Regions from separate parts of the Hydrogenoanaerobacterium saccharovorans genome, predicted to be linked through region 2. Evidence: a T-box and tRNA genes for the amino acid it is inferred to sense, from the RefSeq annotation. Region 2 holds a T-box; the other regions hold tRNA genes.
What was found. A T-box is a leader RNA that pairs with one kind of tRNA and senses whether it is charged. The one in region 2 lies ahead of aspS (aspartate--tRNA ligase), so its partner is inferred to be a tRNA-Asp.
Positions count from the first base shown of each region.

Region 1: it encodes a tRNA-Asp, which carries the amino acid that the T-box ahead of aspS (aspartate--tRNA ligase) is inferred to sense. The anticodon was not compared.
Region 3: it encodes a tRNA-Asp, which carries the amino acid that the T-box ahead of aspS (aspartate--tRNA ligase) is inferred to sense. The anticodon was not compared.

Region 1 is NZ_RKRD01000001.1:1,432,286-1,438,395, reverse strand. It holds gene EDD70_RS06740 (N-acetylmuramoyl-L-alanine amidase) at 1-300, opposite strand, end outside; gene EDD70_RS06735 (MATE family efflux transporter) at 427-1,758, opposite strand; tRNA gene EDD70_RS06730 (tRNA-Cys) at 1,901-1,974, opposite strand; tRNA gene EDD70_RS06725 (tRNA-Gly) at 2,032-2,107, opposite strand; tRNA gene EDD70_RS06720 (tRNA-Phe) at 2,111-2,186, opposite strand; tRNA gene EDD70_RS06715 (tRNA-Asp) at 2,209-2,285, opposite strand; tRNA gene EDD70_RS06710 (tRNA-Val) at 2,291-2,366, opposite strand; gene EDD70_RS06705 (hypothetical protein) at 2,558-2,782, shown strand; gene EDD70_RS06700 (CAP domain-containing protein) at 2,836-4,134, opposite strand; gene EDD70_RS06695 (ComEA family DNA-binding protein) at 4,147-4,539, opposite strand; gene EDD70_RS06690 (hypothetical protein) at 4,638-6,110, opposite strand, start outside.
Region 2 is NZ_RKRD01000001.1:807,054-813,163, reverse strand. It holds gene EDD70_RS03745 (HAD family hydrolase) at 1-415, opposite strand, end outside; gene EDD70_RS03740 (MBL fold metallo-hydrolase RNA specificity domain-containing protein) at 481-2,082, opposite strand; gene aspS (aspartate--tRNA ligase) at 2,180-3,946, opposite strand; T-box leader at 4,025-4,275, opposite strand; gene EDD70_RS03725 (thymidine kinase) at 4,400-4,960, opposite strand; gene EDD70_RS03720 (sirohydrochlorin cobaltochelatase) at 4,986-5,765, opposite strand; gene EDD70_RS03715 (ADP-ribosylglycohydrolase family protein) at 5,922-6,110, opposite strand, start outside.
Region 3 is NZ_RKRD01000001.1:1,701,963-1,708,072, reverse strand. It holds gene yihA (ribosome biogenesis GTP-binding protein YihA/YsxC) at 1-123, shown strand, start outside; gene lysA (diaminopimelate decarboxylase) at 263-1,564, shown strand; gene EDD70_RS08025 (YerC/YecD family TrpR-related protein) at 1,730-2,041, shown strand; gene EDD70_RS08020 (class I SAM-dependent DNA methyltransferase) at 2,044-2,838, shown strand; gene hslO (Hsp33 family molecular chaperone HslO) at 2,835-3,710, shown strand; tRNA gene EDD70_RS08010 (tRNA-Val) at 3,846-3,921, shown strand; tRNA gene EDD70_RS08005 (tRNA-Asp) at 3,927-4,003, shown strand; tRNA gene EDD70_RS08000 (tRNA-Phe) at 4,026-4,101, shown strand; tRNA gene EDD70_RS07995 (tRNA-Gly) at 4,105-4,180, shown strand; tRNA gene EDD70_RS07990 (tRNA-Cys) at 4,238-4,311, shown strand; gene EDD70_RS07985 (HD-GYP domain-containing protein) at 4,400-5,653, shown strand; gene pyrE (orotate phosphoribosyltransferase) at 5,764-6,110, shown strand, end outside.

The DNA of each region.
Region 1 (6,110 bases), 630 kb from region 2:
AATGGAGACATCGTCATCTCGTGTCATTACCGTATTATAGCCACCTGCTTTAAGCATGGTATTTAACATAATTGAGATTGATAGATTAATATCCTTTTCGATTTCTTTATGGACACCAACTGCCCCTCCATCCATGCCCCCATGCCCAGCATCAATTACAATAGTTGGATGTGTTGTTATGCTAGCAATTACAGGCTGTGTTTTGCTCAATTCCAACATTATTCCGTAAGCAATCGATAACCCCAAAAAAGACAATATAATCGTTATCAGTAAAAATTTTTTCTTAATGGCTTTATTCAACCCGCATCACCCCGATAAAGGCTATGCGAAATAGTGTTGCAGTTATGCCTACTGAGTTTAATTATACTCTAAAAAATACTGGCACTAGACACTCTTTGTATGTAAAAATAGTAAATCAAACCCATTTTATGCTTCTACAATTCTTTTATTGCGCCACTTGCCACTTTTCCAGCGAAACATAAAAATAACAGCTCGGATACATTCATCCATCGCCATACCAATCCAAATACCTACCAGTCCCATATCCAACAACACGCCAAGCACAAGCGAGCCTCCAACCGCAATCACCCATTGGCATACAATACCAACTATGGTTGGGTATCGGATATCCCCTGTCCCCTGCAACGCACGAACTAAAACGATGTTGACAGCTCTACCTACTTCAAGGAAAATTTCAATTCCCATAATTATTTTGCCTAATGAAATCACTTCAGGATTATCAGTCAATAACCGGAATGTATAACTACTGAACAAAAATAATGTTGTTGAAATTAATAACGATATTTTAACAGCTGAATTCAATGTTTTTCGCACACCAAGATAGGCTTCATCCAACATTTTTGCACCAATAAAATACCCGACAACAATCTGCTGTGCCTGGCCGATTGCAGAAGCGTACAAATAAGATAGCATTGCAAACATGCCTGCATATACCTTGGTATTAATTGTTATAGTTCCAAAGGTATTGGCAAAACTCATAATTACTATTTGTGAAAAGTTATATGAAAGAGATTCTCCTGCAGATGGCAAACCAATAGCAAGCAGTGATTTTAATTGCTTCACCGGGAACGGTTTGGGCCATCGAACAGAAATTTTAATATGTGATTTTTTTATAAAAATGATAATAATCAAAACAACACCAACAAATCGACTAATATTACTTGAAATAGCCGCTCCTACAACGCCTGATTTGGGAATCAGAAAGGTGTTGCCTAAAATATTTAGCAAATTAATAACTACCGAGATATACATGGATTCTTTCATCCATGCATTACTTCGAAAAAAAGCAGAGAATGTCAAAAAAATTGCCTGAAAAGATATAAACGCACCAATTACACTTATGTATTGACTTGACTCATGCATAAGTTCTTTCGGAACATGCATCCACTGAAAAATTGGTTGATTGAATACCACTAAAACTCCGCTTACAATAAGACTAAATAGCAAATTGACAATGATGGCAATAGTATAGGTTTCGGCCACTCGTTGATAACTATTTGAACCTAGATATTGTGAAACTAAAATTGTGGTAGCCATACTGATAACACTAAATGTCAGTAGCAGTACATTCATGATCTGATTAGCATTCCCTATAGCTCCGACCGAATTTTGTGAATATCGGCTCACCATAACCTGATCCATATTACCTACTAACATTTGCAAAACAATCTCAATAAATATTGGCCATGTTAGTTTAAGCATGGTGCGCCTGTTCGTGTATTGTTCAAGATTATTCATGTGTTTTCCCCAAATCAAATCAAATTTCCTTGTACAGCTTATATAAAGTATAACATATCCATATAATTGTTCAAGGTATATACTTATAATTAAATAAAGAATAAAAAGAGATGAACAGATACTGTTCATCTCTTTTTATTCTTGGAGGCGCCACCCGGAATCGGACCGGGGATAAAGGTTTTGCAGACCTCTGCCTTACCGCTTGGCTATGGCGCCACATTCTATTATATACTAAAAGGCACTTAGCTATTACTAAATGCCTTTTATTTTTGTTGGAGCGGGTTACGAGGTTCGAACTCGCTACCTCCACCTTGGCAAGGTGGCGCTCTACCAAATGAGCTAAACCCGCAAATGGTGCCTTCGGTCGGAATCGAACCAACGACACGAGGATTTTCAGTCCTCTGCTCTACCAACTGAGCTACAAAGGCATATCGCTTTAGAGAAAGAAAATGGCGACCTGGATGGGGTTCGAACCCACGACCTCTAGCGTGACAGGCTAGCGTTCTAACCAACTGAACTACCAGGCCAAATGTGGTGGGAACAACAGGGCTCGAACCTGTGACCCTCTGCTTGTAAGGCAGATGCTCTCCCAGCTGAGCTATGCTCCCACATCATTTATCTCTTTGCCCCGAGCGACGAAATTTATTATACTATATATATCAGATAATGTCAATGCTTTTTTCAAAAATTAACTATTATATTTAAGCTTCAAATTTTAGCATTATAATCCTCTTATAATAAAAGCAATTTTACGTAAAATAAGGTTATCAAAAACAACAAGAAGGAGTATGGTTAATTAATGGATAATCGAAAAAAGAGTAACCGTAAGATAATTGACCCCAAAGGGGACGCAGTTCTCCATGGCAATCGGGCAAGGATTGACCCTAAAAAAGATGTAGTTAGTGAATATACCTTTTATGCAGGTATTCAGCGTGATTTTATGAATGCTCAAGCAAATATTCCAATTACAAACAATGAAAATGTAGAAGAAATTAAAAAATTTGGTGAAGAAAATAAAAAGTAGTCAAGACTACGCTTAAAAAAGCGCACAGATGGTTTTTCTGTACGCTTTCTCCATTAATACTTTACAAAAATAGTTGTTGCGTAAGCTACAATCATACCATTATCTTCTTCAACAACATAAACACCTGCGCCTATATGCGTAAACTCTTCGCGACAAATATTTTCATAATGAGATGGGCTACTCTTCCACTCTTCAAACCACCAATTAGCATCTGTATGTAGTTCAACGCGTGGATCGTTATATTCTACATTTGCTAAATTTTCCCCTGCTGAAGCATATTTAATTGGTACATCCTCTCTTAACACCGTTTGCCACGGGTCACCGTTAGGTCTCGTATGGTCCCAAACCCCGCTTTTATAAAGTTCTCGGCTGCGAATACGGGCAGCTGAGCGTAAATTTTTATCGTATTCCAGCTTGCTAAGTCCTAATGACTCCCGCTCTGCGTTAATTTCAGCTATGATTCCCTGCTCAACATCTTTAAGATATTCATCTCCTGTTATATCAGGGATCTCCTTCTGCGCATCTTCTTCTTGACTGGAAGCCTCTGCTTTGGATGAAGTTGTTCGGGGTTCTGTTGGCTTATCTTGATTTATTAGCTTTTCCGGATACACTTGCTTTATAATGGCCTGTAATTGATCTTGATTTTTCAACGCATTTCCACAAGCTTCCATAAATTCACTGTGCGAAATATTAAAGAATTTCAAAAAGCTATATATGTTAATATTACACTGTGTTCTGCTGGCATGCTCATCTCGCCATTGTTCGTATTTATCGACACCTACTATTTTTATAAGCTCATCGCTTATTTCATGCTCCCATGTATGCTGGCAGAGATTATTAATTGTTAAGCCATTGGCACCCTTTGTTCCAACCTCTATAGCCTGATTTGATATTGTTTTATCAGTCGTAAACACGTATTCATTTTCGGTTTTATTTATTTCTTTTAAATCATGCTCCGTTTTTTTATCGTCTGCTGCGATGGTAAGTCTATAACTGTTTCCACCTCCGAATTGTAAATGGTATATCGTAATGGTTTCTCCAATATAACGTCCTATGTATATTTCATAAGGAACATTATCAAGAAAACTACGGTAAAAGCTCTCTACTTGGTCAATGCCTAGAGTTTTGTCCGCCAATTCTATAGCAACATTTTTGTGTTGTTTAACAAACTCTTCTGCCATGTTATTCAGCATCGCTGCTTTAACTTCATTTTTAATATCTGTTTCGGGAACTATTTGTACAGCAGAAGATTCTATATTGGGAAACGAAGATGGAACCTCCTGTTTCTGTTTACATGAAACGAGCAGTAAGCAAAGTGCCAATGATAATGATAGTATTCGATATCGATTCATATTTTTCCTCCATTAGTCCAATACAAAATGAGGTGCAATTTTGTCATAGGTAGCTTCACCTATACCATCTATATTCATTAACTCATCAAGGCTGTTAATAACACCTACCTTATCACGGTATTGAAGTATTTTTTTTGCCATAACCGGACCAATCCCTGAAATTGTTTGCAGTTCCTCTGATGTTGCAATATTCAAACTCACTTTAGCGTCAGGATCCTTTTTTAGTCCCTTACCGCTATTATCCGATGCAGATGACAAAGAACTACTCGTAGTTTCTTCCGGCATATACGATACAGCAACCGGGGCATATTCAGGCATCAAAAAAGCATTGTAAACTACCAAGCCTATAGACAAAACCAGAGCAACGGCAATTAGAAAGTTAACGGAAAAAAAGTCTTCTTTCATTGTGTAGATGCCCCCTTTTATAAGCTAACAGCATTATAGCATTATAAAAGAAAAAGTGCCACTATCCTGTGACACTTTTTTTAAAGTGAGAAGAAAAATTATTTCTGAGAAAAGGCTTGGTTATCAAACCCGGATGCAGCCTGTATACCAGCTCCTTTATCGCTGTACGAATCAATCGTTACACGATCTCCGGATGTTGTTAAAGCAAGTTCATCACTGAGTGCGGCATCTATCAAATAGATTCGGTCTTTATATTCTTGTAATATGACTTTATAGACTGTGCTTTGCCCGTCAAATTCAGATGCAATACGAAGAATAGTACCGGTAACAGAGTTTTTTTCAAGAGTATCATCAATATTGGGTGATATACCTACATTTTTCATTCCTTGCTGATAATCTTTAATTGCTAAAGGAATAGTTTCTCCGGTTCCGACTATCGAGTAATCTGTAACAGATACCATTGCATATTGCTTTATTAGCCCCTCTTTGTCTTTCAATGTTGTAAAATAGGTTGGCTCCGAACCAATATTCAATATAAGTGGGAAAGTTGCTTTATACCCTAAATGCTGAACTTTACCTTCGGCGCTGCCCATTGCAGCAGTCTCGGTCGCACCGTTCATAACATACCGACGTGTAGATTTATTTTTCATATCTACCATTACATAGCCAATTGTACTGGAATCCTGACCAACACTTGTAAGGCCCGTAAATAAATAACAGCGGTTATTATTGTATACAATCATATGGCCTGGAGATGATTTGAATTTGTCTTTATCTGAGAAGTTAAAGATACCATGCACATATTTACCTTGGTTATCAATTTGATTGATAATAAAATCTTCAGGCTGAACTCTATCCACCCAATCCGGTATATTATCCAGATTATATCTAACAGTCTCGCCGGTAGATGCATTTAGTGTAATAACTCCCGTAGCTTCGGGCAGACTAAAGCCACGTTTGTTTTTGTAGGTGGATACCACCCAAAAAGGCTGACCGTTGTCATCAAGTTCAAACGAAAAATCTGTAATTCCTTCAAATAAAGCTTTTGCAAGGCGAACTTTGCGTTTTACATCGTTAAGCAGATAGGAGTTCACTTGATATTTCACATATTTTCCATCTACATAATCTACATCCTTTACGTTAGTTGCGGAAACAGTAATATAACCGGGAGTACCTTGCAAATTGGTAAGCCATTTAAATATGCCGGAATGATGAAGAGGTACAGCCCAAATTAATTTTCCGTCAACTCTTTGGATGGTAGGTTCCCCCAATACCACCTGACTGCCGAGTGATTGTCTCTCGCCAAGTTTTTTATCTGCAAGATTATAGGCAAGCTCTTTATCTACTATCGGGATTTGGTTTACATCAACGGGTTGTACATCTTTACTGAAATCTGTAATTTCAGCCTGACCAAGCTGGTCACGAAATGCTGACCAATTTATTATAACCGATGATGCAATTACCATTACAACAAAGAATACCCAAGGTGCAGCGAGTAGTATTTTTACCCAACGTGGGAATTTTTGACTGGGCACATAATTAAATGCGCGTTTTGAATTTGTAATGTTTTC
Region 2 (6,110 bases):
GCGTTGGTTTGTGCTCGGTGGTATCGCTGGCGGTGAGTATCACTTCAAAATAAGGCAGCAGCAGCTCCATATTCGGGTCGTACTCCATTTCTGTTTCCGAGCGTGAAGTGATAATCCCGAGCTTTACAGGGCAACCCTTTAAGGTATGAAGCAACTCCATAACGCCGTCAAACGGTTTTGCTGTATCAATAATTTCAGCGTAATAGCTATCCCATTCGGCGAGAATCTCATCCGTACACTCCATGCCAATCATCGGCAGAACTTTTCGGCTGGGGATGCCCAAAGAAAAGAGACATTCCTCCAGCGAGACTTCACGCCCTTGCCTAGAAAGGATAAGCTTTTGCAAAGCTTTCAGGCATACCTCTTCGGTGTCAATCAGCGTTCCGTCAATATCGAATACAATGTTGTGATACATAAATAATAATCCTTTCCGGCAGGCTTACCTCAGTTACCTTGTATTTTTCACTCGCAAAACTCCGCCTACCTATCCCATTTGTCACAGAGCGAATGAATTTGGTCTGCAAATTTGGCAAGGTCTTTGTTTGCACCGCCCTCGTTGTGCCCAATTACTGTCATCAGGCGCTTGCCTGCCGCCATCAAGCGGGCAAACATATCAGATGACCGCTGCGCTGCCGCTTTTTCTTTATGGGCAGGCGTTTTAACACCTTCGTTGATGCAGATATTCTTTATAAGATCGTAACTTGTTCCGCTATAGGGTGCCACTGCATCGTAGTGATATTCTGCGCGCAGGCATTCGGTAAACGCTTCGCAAACACCGTTTTCACCGTGCACCACAAACACACGCTGCGGATGTTTTTCAAACGCTTGCAGCCAGTGCAGTAAGCCCTGCTTATCGGCATGCCCGCTGATGCCCTCGAGCCGCTCGATGTGCGCACGTACCTCGATGGTTTCACCAAACAGCTTTACGGTTTGTGCGCCTTCTTGCAAAGCACGTCCCAATGTACCAAGCGCCTGGTAACCCACAAATAAAACCGTGCATTCGGGGCGCCAAAGGTTGTGCTTGAGGTGATGTTTAATTCTGCCTGCCTCGCACATCCCCGATGCAGATAGAATGACCTTTGGCTTTTTATCGAAGTTGATTGCTTTCGATTCATCGCTTGTTACCGAAACATTCAGCCCATCAAATGCAATGGGATTAATCCCTTGCGATACAAGCTGCAGTGCTTCTTCATCAAAATAGCCCTGCACATTCTCGTTAAAGATGTTGGTTGCCTCTACTGCAAGCGGGCTGTCTACATAAACGGGGAAGTTTTCGTGCCCTTTTACCAGCCCTTTTTCTTTAATTATACGCAGAAAATACAACAGCTCTTGCGTGCGCCCCACCGCAAACGATGGAATAACCACATTTCCGCCTCGGTCGAATGTTGTTTGGATAATATGAGAAAGTTCGGTTACGTAATCGGGAGGTGAACCATGGCTGCGGTCGCCGTAGGTCGATTCCATCACCACATAGTCTGCGTCTTTGATGTACTGGGGGTCGCGGATCAGCGGCTGATTGAAATTACCGATGTCGCCTGAGAATACTATTTTTTTGCTTGCTCCATCCTCTTCCATCCATACTTCTATGCTTGCAGAACCCAGTAAATGCCCCACATCGGTAAAGCGTATGCGAATACCTTCGCACAGGTGGATGATTTCACCGTATTCGTACGAACGAAACAGCTTGAGAACGCCTACTGCATCCTCCATATCGTACAAAGGAACATATTCCTCACGCCCGGCACGCTTTGCTTTTCGGTTGCGCCACTCTGCCTCAAACATTTGAATGTGCGCACTGTCGCGCAACATAATATCGCACAAATCGGCAGTTGCACCGGTAGTGTGTATTTCACCGCGAAAGCCTCTGCCATAAAGCAGCGGCAGCCGCCCCGAATGGTCGATATGCGCATGGGTAAGCAATACATAGTCAATTTCTGATACGCTGACGGGAATCTCTTGATTTTGATACTCATCCGGGCCTTGCTCCAGCCCGCAGTCAATTAAGATATGCTTTCCGCAGGCTTCGAGGTAAAAACAGCTCCCGGTCACTTCATGGGTTGCGCCTAAAAATGTCAGTTGCATTGTGTAGCCCCCTTTTATCCTTTATTCTACCATTGAAATCCAATTGGTTCAATTACAGAAATGTAAAAGTTGTAAATATCAACTGCTTGCTGTAATATTACCACTCACCCGTTGTAATGCCCAGTACTTTTAATTGTGCTAGGTCCACCTCGTCGGGTGCATTGGTCATTAGGCAGGAGGCATCCTTTGCTTTGGGGAATGCGATGACCTGGCGCAGCGAATCTTCCCCGAGCATCAACATAACAAGGCGGTCCAACCCAAACGCAAAGCCGCCATGGGGCGGGGTGCCGTACTGAAATGCATTTACCATAAAGCCAAAACTGTCTTCTATTTGCTCTGCTGTAAAGCCCAGTGCCTCAAACATTTTTTGCTGCACCTCTTTTTGGTAGATGCGCATACTGCCGCTGCCAAGTTCAACGCCGTTGAGCACCACGTCGTAGGCTTGAGCACGTACACGGGCAGGGTCATCGGTGAGGTACTGCACATCCTCGGGGTACGGCATAGTAAACGGGTGGTGAGTCGCCACATAGCGCCCCGCCTCGTGCGAATATTCAAACTGAGGGAAATCGGTGACAAACAAAAACTTAAAATCGTCTTTGCGGCGCAGCCCCAGCAGTTCAGCTATATCTATGCGCAAAGCCCCCAGTGTACGGCGCACTGTATCAAGTTGGTCGGCACAGAAGAGAACAAAATCTCCCGGTTTTGCATCTACCGCCTTGAGGATTGCATCCATCTCTTCAGCGGTTAGGTATTTGGTGAGGATGGAATACAATTCGCCGTCGGGTTTCACTGCGATCCATGCCATACCCTTTGCGCCGTAGCTTACCGCTTTTTGGGTAAGCTCTTCAATAACCGTACGGGTAAAATCAGCACCGCCTTTTACATTGATGGCACGCACTGCCCCGCCTGCTTCCATCACATTGCGGAACACAGAAAAACCGCAAGACGATGCGATGTCGCTTACATCCACAATGGGCAGCCCAAAGCGGATATCGGGTTTATCCGTACCGTAAACATCCATTGCATGCTGCCATGTTATACGCAAAAACGGCTCGTCAAAACAGATGCCCAGAGTTTGCTCAAACAGGTGCTTGAATAAACGCTCCAAATGCTGCAAAATATCCTCTTGCTCAACAAACGACATCTCCATATCAACCTGCGTAAACTCCGGCTGGCGGTCGGCACGCAGGTCTTCGTCGCGAAAACAGCGTGCAACCTGATAATATTTATCCACTCCGCCCACCATCAGCAGCTGTTTAAAAATCTGCGGCGATTGAGGCAGCGCATAAAAGCAGCTTTCGTGTACACGGCTGGGCACAAGGTAATCGCGCGCACCCTCGGGGGTACTCTTGGTGAGCAAAGGGGTTTCTACTGCGAGAAAGCCATCGCCGTCCAAGTAATCTTGAACCGCTTTTTGCACCTGATGGCGAAAGCGCAGATTGCGCAGCATTTGCGGGCGCCGTATATCTAAAAATCGGTATTTCAGCCTCAGTTCTTCGCGCACAGGGGTTTGATCTTCAATTGCAAAAGGCAACGGATGTGCCTCACTTAACAGTTGTACCTGCGTTGCTTTCAGTTCTACCAAGCCGGTTGCAAGCTTAGGGTTGAGGGTCTCTTCATCGCGCAAGCGAATCAATCCGCTTACCGCAACAACAGACTCATTTTTCAGCGTTTCTGCTGTTGCAAAGTCCTCCTCTGTAAGGTTGGCAATATCAAACACTACTTGCAAAATTCCCTCACGGTCGCGCAGGTCGATAAACACAACGCCACCCATATCACGTTTGGTTTGTACCCAACCCATTACCGTTTCTGTCTTTCCTACGTCTTTTTCGCGGTACAATCCGCAATAACCTGTTCTTTTCATAATATAATACTCCTTTCGCTAGTTAAAATTTTTCTGTAAAATACAAAACAAAAAAGCCCTTCGTCCGCTTGAAATTATTCAAGGGACGAAAGACTTTATCTTCCGTGGTACCACCCAAATGAACCGTAAATACGGTCCTCTCATCGGCACAAGCTTTGTCGCTGATGCCTATCGGCTGTAACGCGCCGCCCGCGGCTAAGCCTACTTGCAAATGCTTTCGGTTAGCAACTAGGGGATGTTCTTCCGTCAAAAATCCGCGCCGAACTCTCACCTAACATCGGCTCTCTGTACCTACCATTTCGACTTACTCTTCCCGTCATCGTTTTTATGGTGTATTCAGTTTTACAGTTTTGATTGGGTTTATTATACCCTGCCAATACGAAATGTCAAGGGCTTTTTTAATGAAATTGAAATTTGTTTTTGGATAAACTGCCAATTTATACATATATGCAGTTACAGCTTGCCTTGCTGCCAACAATGGTAGCACAAACCGATGTACTTATCGTTGCCGCCAATTTCGATTTGCTCGCCCTCTTTGACTATTTTACCGTCTTTGATGCGCGCGTTTACTTCAGCCTTGCGCCCGCATTTGCAAACCGATTTGATTTCGGTAAGCGAATCTGCAATCTCAAACAGCCGCTTGCTGCCCTCGAACATTTGGGTACGAAAATCGGTTTTGAGCCCATAACACAGTACGGGAACCGAATTCATGGCTATTTCTTTCAGTTGGTCAATTTGTATGCCTGTAAGAAACTGCGCCTCGTCTATAATCAATACATCATATTGCTTATTGTGCAAAAACCAATCGTTCAGATCCATCTTAGGTGTAATTACAATCCCTTTGCCCGTAAGCCCGATGCGGCTTTTTACAATATCGGCGCCGTCACGGCTATCCAAAGCAGGCTTCATCAGCCCCACATTGTAGCCCTTTTCTTCATAATTAAATTTTGCCATCAGCGCCTGTGCAGATTTTGAGCTGCCCATCGCGCCGTATTTAAAATAAAGCTTTGGCATAAAATAGCCTCCTCATTTTTCTTTGTTACAGCTCCTCTGCTTTTTTTAGGTGCTCCGCAAAAAGATTGCCAATCCCATCCAAGCTGCCCAAACCCTGCAACAGTATCTGCGTTTGGTACCCTTTTTGTTCCAGAATCATCTTCCAAGAATCCTCATCGTCCCCCGCCATATCATTTTGCGCATGGTCACCTGCAACAATCATAAAGGGCATTAGAACCACCTTTTTAATTTCGTGTTTATCCAAGCGCCCCAATACATAATCAAGGTTGGGGAAACCCTCTACCGTGCCCACATAAACACGCTCGTATCCCAACGAGCGAAACGTGTTTTCCAACTGGCTGTATGCCCCGTTTGCAAAGTGGTCGGTACCGTGCCCCATTAGAACCAGAGCTTCATCGTTGCCGAGTGCAGGCACCTCTTTCATCAACAATGCGCAGCAGTCGATGTAATCCTGTACATCACTCAACAACGGCTTGCCAAGCTTTACGCTGGTAAATTTGTGCGCTTGCCCGCTGATTTGGTAACACATCTTGTCGTATTCCACACCGTTGATAACGTGAGTGGACTGGCACACAATCTCGTCGTAACCTTGCTCAGCCAATCGGATTAGCAGCTGTTCGGGGCTTTCTACTGCAATGCCCTGCGCTTTTTGCAGCTTACGAATCACCATACCCGAAGTAAATGCCCGAAACAGGTCATAATCCGGCATTGCATTGTGCAAACGCTGTTCAATCTTCTCAATTGCTGCCATTGCATCGGGATAAGTTGTACCAAAACTGATAACCACCAGTGCTTTTTTATTCATGGCAAATTTCCTCCGACATTTGTCAATTTTATTTGATACGTTAAATGAACATTATAAAGGCTATTATATCATTTTTTCTATCTGCGGGAAAGAAGAACAAAAAAACACACCCGCGGTTTATCTTTGCGGATGTGCTTTTGCATCATTTTGTTTTTACTAGATAAGGTCTGCCAATTGTTCACCGATTTTAATAAGATCGATGCCTTTGGTAAAGTTAAGGCATGTTCCCGATGGGTAGCGTGTTTTTTCTACCCAGTGTGCAGGGATAGCATCCACACCGTATTTTGCGCCGAGGATAGCGCCTGCAACTGCGCCAATGGTATCGGCATCGCGGGCAAAGTTGCC
Region 3 (6,110 bases), 890 kb from region 2:
ATAACCATGATACCAACCTCCGCTGAAACGGGTGAGGGGATGGAGCAAATTCGTGAGATTATTGAAGAGCTAGCGCAAGCAAATGACGGCATTGAAAGCGAAAACTCCGCTATGGATGAGTAATGCAAATAATGTGTTCGTATCTTTAATCTTTACAACGAACCTGCGCTTAAAAGCTCTTATCATTCCTTGCCCTGCGGGATAAGAGACATAGTTATACTGACTAGAAATGCCGATGCAGGACGGCGGAATGGAGCTTATTATGTTTGTATCAGATTGCCTTAATGTAAATAAATTAGGCCACCTCACCATTGGCGGAATGGATACCGTCGCCCTTGCTGAACAATACGGAACTCCGCTTTATGTCATGGACGAGGCGCAGATACGCAGCAACTGCCGCAAATATAAAAACTCAATCGACCGATTTTACAGCGGTAATGGTATCGCTGCCTATGCAAGCAAGGCACTTTGCTGTAAAGCTCTGTGTAAAATCGCAATGGAAGAGGGGATGGGACTTGATGTAGTGTCAGGTGGTGAGCTGCACACCGCCATGAGCGTGGGTTTTCCCCCCGAGCATATTTTTTATCATGGAAACAATAAAACGGTTGAAGAACTGGTGACAGCATTGCAGTATGGCGTTGGCAGAATTGTTGTCGATAATCTTACCGAATTAGATGTGCTCAATCAGCTTGCGTCAGCGCAAGGCAAAAATGTCAGCATCTTTTTTCGCGTTAAGCCTGGTATCGATGCGCACACCCACGAGTTTATCCGTACAGGGCAAATCGACAGCAAGTTTGGGCTTGCGCTCGAAACCGGTGAGGCAATGCAAGCAGTAAAACTGGCATCCGCCTACAAGAATATTACCCTGAAAGGGCTGCACTGCCACATTGGTTCACAAATTTTTGATATTGAACCATTTGAACTGGCTGCACAGGTAATGCTCGGCTTTATCGCAGACATCAAGCGTGAAACCGGCATGGAATTGCAAGAACTCAATCTTGGCGGAGGTTTTGGCATCAAATATGTGCCCGACCACCAGCCGGTGGAATACGACCGTTATATGGAGCGTGTTTCTAAGGTTGTACACCAAACATGTGCACAGCTTGGGTTGCAGATTCCGTATATCATTATTGAGCCGGGGCGCTCGGTGGTTGGCAATGCAGGCATTACACTGTATACCATCGGTGCCGTAAAAAACATCCCCAATGTTCGTACCTATGTTTCGGTGGATGGCGGTATGACCGACAACCCGCGTTATGCACTCTACCACTCCGAATATCATGCATTGGTTGCCAACAAGGCAAATCAGCAGCGTGATATGACTGTAACTGTAGCAGGTAAATGCTGCGAAAGCGGGGATCTCATAGGCGAAGGAATGCTCATTCAAAAAGCACAGGCAGGTGACATATTGGCTGTGCTTGCAACAGGGGCATACAATTATTCCATGTCATCCAACTATAATCGCTTGCCAAAGCCACCTGTCGTTATGGTGAAAGACGGCGAATCCAGGGTGGTTATTAAGCGCGAAACTTATGACGATATTCTCAAAAATGATTTGCTTTAATACATAAAAAATTAAAACTGTCAATTAAAATTCATATTTATGTTGTTTACTTTCACGGTTTAGTATGTTAAACTAAAAGTAAACGCCACTTTAACAATCACAAGCGTTAAACAGTCAGATGTGTTGTCTGCTCACGCTTAACATAACATTTTGGAGGGCATATCTATGAATTCTAAACTTAAGGATATTAATGTCGAGATTTTATTTAAGGCGGTACTTTCACTGCGAACCATGGAAGAATGCTACGATTTTTTTGATGATTTGTGCACAGTACCTGAACTCAAAGCATTGTCTCAACGCCTACAAGTAGCTAAAATGCTGGATGAGCATAAGGTTTACAGCGATATTGTGAATGCCACAGGGGCATCTACCGCTACCATAAGCAGGGTAAACCGTTCGCTCAATTACGGCTGTGACGGTTATCGCATCGTTTTTGACCGTTTGGATGCTATGGATGAACAGGAAAAGGAAAAATAACCATGGCATATGCTTACTTTGCCAACCATTACGACCGTCTTACAGGCAATGTGTCTTATATTGACCGGGCACGTTATTTTGATACGATAATTAAACAACATACAGATCATGTCGAATTACTACTTGATTTGGCGTGCGGAACAGGCAGCCTGTCGGCAGAACTTGTAAATCTTGGTTACGATGTAATTGGGGTGGATAGTTCGGCTGAGATGCTGTCTTTTGCTGCGCCCAAAGTACCTACTGCACTTTTTCTGTGCCAAGACATGACTTCGCTTAATCTTTACGGGACAATCGACGTTACCATCTGTGCGCTTGACAGCCTAAACCATATTACAGACGAGCAAGCACTTCAGCAGGCGTTTAACAGGGTTGCTATGTTCACCGCACCGGAGGGCCTTTTTATTTTTGATGTAAACTCAGTATACAAACACCGCGAAATACTTGGCTGCAATACTTTTTTTTATGAAAATGATGATTGTTGCTGTGTGTGGCAGAATGAGTACACCAAACACCACCATATTGTTAATATTGATCTCGACTTTTTTGTTAAGGATGGAGAACACTATTTTCGCGAAAGCGAATGCTTTAGCGAACGTGCTTATACTCCAAACGAGATGGATGCTTTTATTAAAACAGCAGGGCTTGAGACAATAGCTGTTTATGGCGATGATACGTTCAATGACCCTACAAATACCACACAAAGGCTTATTTATGTTACGCGCAAACTGCCCGTTGAACGCGGGGGCATTTCCGCAAATAATACCAAATCTATTCGCATTCGGAGGAAAACCACATGAGCAAAATTGTACGAGCTATTTCTGCAAACGGGGGCATTGTTTGCACTGCCATAGATTCTACCGATATTGTCGCTAAAGCGGAGCAGATCCATAAAACTTCTGCTGTTGTAACGGCAGCCATTGGCAGGCTCGCAACCGCTGCATCTATGATGGGTTCAGCTCTTAAAGGTGAGCAGGATTCCATTACAATTCGCCTTGCAGGTGACGGACCTGCCGGCTCTGTTATCGCTGTATCGGATTCACACGGCAACCCGCGTGTTTATGTGCAGAACCCCATTGTAGAGCTGCCACTCAACCAGTATGGCAAGCTTGACGTAAAGGGCGCCGTGGGCACACAGGGAAGCTTGCAGGTTATTAAGGATATTGGCTTAAAAGAGCCTTACGTGGGACAAATTCCAATTGTATCGGGCGAAATTGCCGAAGATATCACAAGCTACTTTGCTGTAAGCGAGCAGATTCCCACCGTTTGTGCTTTGGGTGTGCTTGTTAATCCGAACCTTACCGTAAAAGCGGCAGGAGGATATTTAGTGCAGCTTTTGCCCGGTGCAACCGATGAAGAAATCGATTTGATTGAGAAAAATGTAAATCAGATGCCTGCTATTTCAAAAATGATTGCCGATGGTGCTACGCCTGAGCAGGTGTGTTTCAAAGTGTTGGAGGGCTTTGACCCCAATTTGCTTGATGAAGCTGCTGTTGAGTACCGCTGCAATTGCAGTAAAGAGCGTATAGAGCGAGCGCTGATTTCTTTGGGTAAACAAGAACTTAATGATATGGCGGACGAACAACCTATAACAGAAGTTGCCTGCCACTTTTGCAATAAAAAGTATCGTTTTACAAGCGAAGACATTCGTTTATTGGCCGCAAATAGCTAGTAATTATAAGGTTTTTTATGATTTGTGTAGTGTTTATGTCGAAAAAAAGAAAAAATTTCAAAAAATGCATTGACATTAAGTACAAGGTATAGTATAATAAATCTCGTCGCTAAGGAAAAGAAAAGAAAATGATGTGGGAGCATAGCTCAGCTGGGAGAGCATCTGCCTTACAAGCAGAGGGTCACAGGTTCGAGCCCTGTTGTTCCCACCACATTTGGCCTGGTAGTTCAGCTGGTTAGAACGCTAGCCTGTCACGCTAGAGGTCGTGGGTTCGAACCCCATCCAGGTCGCCATTTTCTTTCTCTAAAGCGATATGCCTTTGTAGCTCAGTTGGTAGAGCAGAGGACTGAAAATCCTCGTGTCGTTGGTTCGATTCCGACCGAAGGCACCATTTGCGGGTTTAGCTCATTTGGTAGAGCGCCACCTTGCCAAGGTGGAGGTAGCGAGTTCGAACCTCGTAACCCGCTCCAACAAAAATAAAAGGCATTTAGTAATAGCTAAGTGCCTTTTAGTATATAATAGAATGTGGCGCCATAGCCAAGCGGTAAGGCAGAGGTCTGCAAAACCTTTATCCCCGGTCCGATTCCGGGTGGCGCCTCCAAAATTACCCTCCGAGTAACTGTTTCGGAGGGTAATTTTTTTAATTGTTATCAACTTGTGTATCAAAACCCTGACAACGGAGGTATCATATGATTGCAATGCAAAATAGAGATATTATCTCAATTGTTCGTAAAACCCTCAACTTGGTAGACCATAGGCTTGTCGATCATGGTGAACGGGTTGCTTATATTGTTTGCAAAATGTTACAGTGCCAGGGCACTTGCTCCGATTATTTAATACAAAGAATATGTTTTTTAGCAATGATGCATGATATAGGTGCTTATAAAACCGAAGAGATAGATAATATAGTGGAGTTTGAAACCAAAAGTGTTTGGGATCATTCCGTATATGGCTACTTGTTTATAAATAATTTTTCACCTCTGTCAGATTTAGCAGAGGCGGTTCTTTATCATCATTTAGATTATGATAAAATTTTAGACTTAGATTGCACTCATAAAGAGATTGCAATGATGATATCGTTAGCGGACAGGCTGGACATCTATCTTAAAAACACCGGCTATCAATTTGATGAATCGCTTAGCAAGTCGTTCCCCCCAAAAAAATTCAGCGCAGAATTGTTTGAACTTTTCCTTTTAGCCAACGAGCAATTCGATATTGTTACACGTATTGCAAACGGAAGTTACCTTGAAGAATTAATTGACTTTGTGGCTCATTATGATTTCACACCTGCTGAGGTGGACCGTTATTTAAAACTGCTCGTCTATGTTATAGACTTTCGCAGCGAAGCGACGGTAACTCATACAATTTTAACGGTTGGCATTAGCATGCAAATCGCAAAACGAATCAATTTAACAGAGCCTCAAAAAAATGCAGTTTATTATGGTGCATTGCTTCACGACCTAGGTAAAATCTCAACTCCAATTCAAATATTAGAAAATCCAGGCAAGCTTACACGCCCCGAAATGGAGATAATGAAGCATCATGTAGTGGTAACCGAAGAAATACTAAAGGATTACATTGACCCGGTAATTTGCAAAATAGCAGTGCGCCACCACGAAAAAATGGACGGTTCAGGCTATCCGCGAGGATTGACAGCGCAGGACCTTACTTTAAGCGAACGGGCAGTTGCAGTTGCAGATATTATGAGCGCGTTGTGCGGTAAACGAAGCTACAAGGACAGTTTCAGCAAAGAAAAAACAATTGAGATACTCACCAAAATGGCACGTGATAATAAAATCTGTAATGAGATTGTGCAGGTTGTGGTCGAGAATTTTGATGACATACTCTACAATGCAAATAAAGATTATGAGCATGTGTTCGAAGCATATCGCAGCTTAAAATCTTCTTATATAAACCTCTACAAGCGGTGTATCGAAATATGAATCCAAAATGAACTTTTTGCAACATTTTGGATACAGTTTTGTTGTATTTGGACAAACTATATGATATAATTATCACAATATGTCTAGAATATCACGAAATGAGGACGATTATGTTAACAGCTTCAAAAATAAAATTTATAGAATTTATGATGAGCGCAGATGTTCTGCGCTTTGGTGAGTTTAAAACCAAAAGTGGCAGGTTATCGCCTTATTTTGTAAATACAGGTAACTACCGTACAGGTGCACAGATTTCTGAGTTAGGCAAATTTTATGCGCAATGCATCAAAGATACCTGCGGTAATAATTTTGATGCGATGTTCGGGCCGGCATACAAGGGGATTCCTCTTGCAACATCTGCGGCAGGGGCTTTAGCACGAGAATTTGATATTGATAAGCCGTTTTTCTTCAATCGCAAAGAAGCAAAAGATCATGGCGAAGGCGGCAGCTTGGTGGGCTA